DNA from 2 places in the Pristimantibacillus sp. Z349TD_6 genome. Region 2 is predicted to be linked to the other one. Evidence: predicted binding sites of a transcription regulator. Region 2 holds the regulator's gene; the other holds the start of a gene.
What was found. Region 2 encodes CtsR, which represses protease genes until heat stress. Its sites were predicted from a motif close to ATGGTCAATAAAGGTCAAACA; they were not measured.
Positions count from the first base shown of each region.

Region 1: AC0VYE_RS06635 (endo-alpha-N-acetylgalactosaminidase family protein) is a predicted target of CtsR. The motif match lies at 1,891-1,911, and genes of this name have one in related genera.

Region 1 covers NZ_CM149662.1:1,563,281-1,566,710, reverse strand. Annotated here, with positions in the region: gene AC0VYE_RS06635 (endo-alpha-N-acetylgalactosaminidase family protein) at 1-1,798, opposite strand, end outside.
Region 2 covers NZ_CM149662.1:7,254,902-7,258,331, reverse strand. Annotated here, with positions in the region: rRNA gene AC0VYE_RS31540 (23S ribosomal RNA) at 1-935, shown strand, start outside; rRNA gene rrf (5S ribosomal RNA) at 1,095-1,211, shown strand; gene AC0VYE_RS31530 (CtsR family transcriptional regulator) at 1,518-1,979, shown strand; gene AC0VYE_RS31525 (UvrB/UvrC motif-containing protein) at 2,015-2,536, shown strand; gene AC0VYE_RS31520 (protein arginine kinase) at 2,565-3,430, shown strand, end outside.

The DNA.
Region 1 (3,430 bases), 2.2 Mb from region 2:
TTGCTACAAAAGGAATAGTGCTGCCATCCTTCTCCAAAATCCAGCGGTCGTTCGCAAATTTCACCAAAGAGCTGCTGCCTATAGCAAAACCAATTGCATCCGTCGTAGGTTTCACATCCAGCATATAGGTTGCGCTCTGTAGGAGTGGAGCATCGTTATTCAATACGGTGCCCGTGATGCCGGACAACTTCAAGAAGCGATTGCTGCCTTCTTTGACGATGGATGAAGAGCCGCTGCTCCACCCTCCCGTAATGCCATCCTGGAAGTTGTTGCTGTATTGCACCAATTCCTTTGGGGTAATGATTTGATTCGTATACTGCAGGTTGTCGATATACAGCTCTACTGTACTTCTAATTCGAAGTCCAAAAAAGCCAGCCGCATCGGTAAAATCAGCAAATGTAATATCGCCAACTAGCTTTTTGTTCATATAGACCGTAATTGTTTTTCCATTAAAATTGAACAATAGATTGTTCCATTTCCCCTGAATCGGATAAGGAATATTTAAATTGCTGCCCCAACCAGAGCTGGATTCAGGCAACCAGCGATTTGGATCGACTCCGATTTCGCTAAAGATGCTTGCCGTCTCATTCATTCTGAAGCCAAATGCAAAACCTTGGCCGCTAGAAAGCTTAACAGGATTGACCAGCTTAAAATCCAATGAAAGCGTACCCGATTGTAGCTGCGGAGAATCCAAATCGGCTCCTCGCTCTTTAGCGCCTTTTTTTAGCGATAATACCTTATTGCCTGTAATGTCGGTTACCACTTGAGCGTTAAGTCCGGACCAACGAGGTGTGTATGCCGGGTCTTCGTAATTTTGTACATAGTTGATGATATCTGACGGTTTTTCGATTTGGCCGACGCCTTGAATGTTAATATCCTTCATAATGACTTGTCCTGTCGCAAAACGTTTATACAAGGCCACCTGACCTATTCCAGCCTTGAGATTTAATAAATTTGTTTCCTTGTTGTAATATGTAACGCCATCAACGATAACCAATAGCTTGTTTCCGTTATAACCAATCTTGATCCGGTAATCGGTATCCATTTTCAACTCAGGTCCTTCAAAAGATTCCCACGCGCCAGAACCATCAGGGCTTTGAATGACCCAAGTTGTACCCGCATCATAACGAATAGACAAGCCTTGTGTAGAATTATAGGCTCCGATTACAAACCCGATATTGCCTTGCGTCCCGCTGGTGTAACGCAGCGTTGCATCGATTGTGCCGGCGGACAACCATGGTCCTTTATCCCAAGCAGCAATAGCGATATTTTTTTCTAACGAATTCATTTCTACCGTCAGCCCATTGTTAACCGATGTAGTCCCGTTTCCTTTCATAAAAGTCATCAATTCGGGCTGCATGGACTGATAGTTGTTGCTGTAGGAAACGATGCTTTGTCCATCTGGTACATTGCTCGTAATCTCATTCAGAAATACTGTAAAATCGTTCTCCCTCACTGTAACTTCTGCGGAAGCCTTGAGGGAAGTGTCTTGAACGCTGCCTTCTACTTTAAAAGCTCCAGCCTCTGCATATTGCGAGGGATCAATTTCGTCCCAGCTTACCTGAACTTGTCCAACGGATTCATCACTAAATACAGCTTGTACCTCCAGCGGAAGAATCGGCGGGTTCCCTATTGTTGTGTTCATCTCGATAGAGGGAATGCTCGCGATCGTTTTTACCTCAACGACTTCCTCTGCATAGGATACCGCACTTGGCCATACAGCCAATTGACTCAAAATAGCAAAACAAATCATCCAAACATACAATTTGAAAACCGTGCTTTTTTTCCTCATAATCATCTTTCACCCATCCTCCATGGTAATCTGATCCTAATTGGATTTTATTAGCATAGAACAGATGAAAGCGCTTAAGAATGATCATTTTTGTTAGAAGTCTGATCTTTTTTGAAAAAAGTCTGCTTGGGGTGGGATGGGATGGGGCGGGTGCTATGGTGTTGCCCGCTTCAGTTGCATCTAGGTGAATAGTTAAACCGTAATGGCTTAGTTTAGGTGTACAGCTAACCGTAATAGCTTGATCTAGGTGCACAGCTAACCGTTATAGCTTCATTTAGGTACATAGTTAACCTCAATAGCTTCATTTAGGTACATAGTTAACCTCAATTGCTTGATCTAAGTGCATTTCTGCACCTATTCCACCAGCTACCTCTCAAATCCGCTCAACTAGATGCACTTTTGCACCTGTTTGCATCATTTCTATCAAATTTAATATAAACAAGTGCACTTCTGCGCTTATTTACACTTCGCACCCGGTTCGCACACTACAATTACACAACATACGCAAACCATTTACACACTCAAAGCACACTACATACACTACTCCCATAATGTTCAATCACACTCTTCGCACACTTTACAAACGCATACTCTCACTCCAAATACACTTCACATATTCACACTGCTGCGCGTCCAGTTACTACTATTTAAAAAAGCCAAGAAGAATACAAAGAAGGCTAGCTAAATCAGCGTAGTAGTCAGCATCAGGAAGGTCATCTAAGTGCATACATGCACTTATTCCGACAATTACTTTTCCAATCCACTCAAAAAGACGCACTTTTACACCTATTCCGCCAGCTCACTTTCAAATCTGCTCAACTAGATGCTCTTCTACACCTATTTGAGTCATTTCCACCAAATTTGATAAAAACAAGTGCACTTCTGCGCTTATGTTCACTCCAGGTCCAGTCACGCACACTACAATCACACAACATGCACAAACCACTTACACACTCAAAGCACACTACCTATACAATTAACATACTGATAGTTTAATAGCACTCCTTGTACACTTAACATACATCCAATCGGGCACCTTGCACGCTCTACAAAAGCATAATCCCACTCCCAACACACTTCACATATTCACACTGATGCTCGTCCAGTTACTACTATTTACAAAAGCCAAGAAGAATACAAAGAAGGCTAGCTAAATCAGCGTACTAGTCAGCATCAGGAAGGTCATCTAAGTGCATAAATGCACCTATTCCGATAATTACTTTTCCAATCCACTCAAAAAGACGCACTTTTGCACCTATTCCGCCAGCTCCCTTTCAAATCTGCTCAACTAGATGCTCTTCTACACCTATTTGAGTCATTTCCACCAAATTTGATAAAAACAAGTGCACTTCTGCGCTTATGTTCACTCCACGTCCAGTCACGCACACTACAATCACACAACATGCACAAACCACTTACACACTCAAAGCACACTACCTATACAATTAACATACTGATAGTTTAATAGCACTCCTTGTACACTTAACACACATCCAATCGGACACCTTGCACGCTCTACAAACGCATTACCCAACACCCAATACACTTAACAAATGCACATTCTCTCATAATCCAGCAGCTACCTTCAACCAAAAAAACCGAGATTACATGCTGATTAGTTGAGTGAGCTCCCCGGTC
Region 2 (3,430 bases):
TGACCCGCACGAATGGCGTAACGACTTGGGCGCTGTCTCAACGAGAGATCCGGTGAAATTTTAATACCTGTGAAGATGCAGGTTACCCGCGACAAGACGGAAAGACCCCATGGAGCTTTACTGTAACTTGATATTGAACTTTGGTACGATCTGTACAGGATAGGTGGGAGCCTTTGAAGCATGAGCGCCAGCTTGTGTGGAGGCAACGTTGGGATACCACCCTGATCGTATCGGAGTTCTAACCTAGAACCGTGAAACCGGTTCGGGGACCGTGTCAGGTGGACAGTTTGACTGGGGCGGTCGCCTCCTAAAATGTAACGGAGGCGCCCAAAGGTTCCCTCAGAATGGTTGGAAATCATTCGAAGAGTGCAAAGGCATAAGGGAGCTTGACTGCGAGACCTACAAGTCGAGCAGGTACGAAAGTAGGGCTTAGTGATCCGGTGGTACCGAATGGAAGGGCCATCGCTCAACGGATAAAAGCTACCCTGGGGATAACAGGCTTATCTCCCCCAAGAGTCCACATCGACGGGGAGGTTTGGCACCTCGATGTCGGCTCATCGCATCCTGGGGCTGAAGTAGGTCCCAAGGGTTGGGCTGTTCGCCCATTAAAGCGGTACGCGAGCTGGGTTCAGAACGTCGTGAGACAGTTCGGTCCCTATCTGTCGCGGGCGCAGGAAATTTGAGAGGAGCTGTCCTTAGTACGAGAGGACCGGGATGGACGTACCGCTGGTGTACCAGTTGTTCCGCCAGGAGCACCGCTGGGTAGCCAAGTACGGACGGGATAAGCGCTGAAAGCATCTAAGCGTGAAGCCCCCCTCAAGATGAGATTTCCCAGTATGTAAGACCCCTTGAAGACGACGAGGTTGATAGGTTCGGGGTGGAAGCACAGCAATGTGTGTAGCTGACGAATACTAATCGGTCGAGGGCTTATCCTAAACACGTTTACTGTGACCCATACATCCGGTAGACAGCAGCATAAAGGCTTCAGCAAGCCTAATCTTTCGTATCCAGTTTTCAGGGCGTAAACACCTTGAAGGACTTTGGTTGGATCTTTTCTGAGGAAACTCAGGACTGCATTTCAACGAAAAATCCAGTTTGGTGGCGATGGCGGAGGTGAACCACGCGTTCCCATACCGAACACGACCGTTAAGCCCTTCAGCGCCGATGGTACTTAGACCGCAGGGTCTTGGGAGAGTAGGACGTCGCCAAGCACGAGAGACCTATCGCATAATATGCGATAGGTTTTTTGTTGTTTTTGTATGCAGAAAATGAGCGTTAATCATATAAATGAATCCGGCTATGTATAAACAGCATGCAAGCGTACCAAGCTAATGGAAAATCAATTTTACCGAGCACTTGACCTTTTGCTGAAATTGCATATAATAAAATCAAGGTCAAAGAAAGTCAAAGTCAGTTGTCCGAATATTCGGTGTATATTCTGATTTGATCGCAAGACCTCATTAATACCTATGTTTCAACTTTAGTTTTATTGGTTATTTCTCAGGGAGGTTGGTGGTTTGCGTAACATTTCCGATCTCATCGAACAGTACTTGAAGCTTATGCTTCAAGAAAGTCCAGAGGGCGCAGTAGAAATTCAACGCAATGACCTGGCTGACAAATTTTCTTGTGTACCGTCGCAAATCAACTATGTAATTAGTACTCGATTTACCATGGAGAAAGGATACATGGTTGAAAGTAAGCGCGGCGGCGGAGGCTATATCCGAATACAACGGATTGAGCTTCCTGCATTAAAGGCGATTCAATTCCACATCGAAGAAACGGTTGGAGAATGTGTCGATCAAGGTGCAGCGGAAGGGCTTATTTATCAGCTTGAGGAAGCAAGACTTATCTCTAAGCGTGAAGGAAATCTGCTCCGTGCGGCTGTGCATCGCGATACCATTGCACTGAAGCTGCCGCTAAGGGATGAAATTCGGGCAAGGTTGTTAAGGTCCATGCTTATCTCATTGCTGGTTAAATAAAGACAAACCGTTTATACCGGGAGGAGGGATCAGGCTTGTTTTGCCAAGATTGCGGTAAAAAACCGGCTACGCTTCATTTCACAAAAATCATTAATGGCGAGAAGACCGAATTTCATATTTGTGAAAGCTGTGCTCGTGAGAAAGGCGAAGGCATTCCAGGCGCGCCGAATAGCTTTTCTATTCATAGCTTACTATCGGGACTTCTTGATTTCGAACAGCTTGGCGGGTCGACGATTACCGGCATTAAGCAGCCAGCGCTGCGCTGCGAGGAATGTGGTCTGACCTATACACAGTTTAGCAAAATCGGTCGATTCGGCTGCAGCTCTTGTTATCAGTCGTTCGAAGGTAAGCTTGATCCACTTCTCAAACGTATTCACAGCAGCACCGTACACAGCGGTAAAATCCCCAAGCGCTCAGGCGGGCAAATCCAGTGCAAGCGCGAGATTGAACAGCTGAGGCGGGATTTGCAGGAGAAGATTGATCAAGAGGAATTTGAAAGCGCGGCAGAGCTGCGTGATCGAATACGTGAATTAGAGCGCAAAATGGCAGACCTGTAGGCTGGCATAGAAGGAGTGAAGGAACCTCTTGACTAAGCATCGATTCTCACAGCATGCGCTCAGCGAATGGATGAAGGACGCAGGTCCTGAATCTGAAATTGTCATTAGCAGCAGAGTGCGAGTAGCCCGAAATTTACGTCATCAGCCTTTTCCATTACTTGCAACAAATCAGCAATCTAAGGATGTCATGGATCAGCTGACTGAAGTTAGCCAGAGCGGCAAGCTGCAGTCTATTGGATCATTTGAGACCATTATTTTGTCAGATTTAAGCGAGCTTGATAAAAGGGTGCTTGTTGAAAAGCATTTAATCAGTCCCAATTTAGCGAACGAATCGCGATGCGGGGCCGTTATTTTAAGCGATAATGAATCTGTTAGCATAATGATTAACGAAGAAGATCATTTGCGCATTCAATGTCTGTATCCAGGTTTCCAAATCCAGGAGGCATGGGCATTGGCCAGCGGAATTGACGATATTTTTGAAGAGTCGGCTGATTATGCATTTGATGAGAAACGCGGTTATTTGACGACATGTCCAACGAATGTGGGCACAGGCATAAGGGCATCCGTCATGATGCATTTGCCGGCACTCGTTTTAACGTCTCAAATCAATCGGATATTGTCAGCTGTTACACAGGTAGGCTTGGCGGTAAGAGGCTTGTACGGCGAAGGCAGTGAAGCGCTTGGGAATTTATTTCAGGTGTCTAACCAAATTACGCTGGGGCAATCCGAGAATGAAATTATTGAAAATCTTTATGGTGTTGCAAGACAAATCATCGAGCATGAGAAAGCGGCACGCAAGCGTCTTATGCATGAGTCGCGGCTGAGGACAGAGGATCGCGTGAAGCGCTCATACGGTATTTTAGCATATGCTTCAATTATGGATTCCAAGGAAGC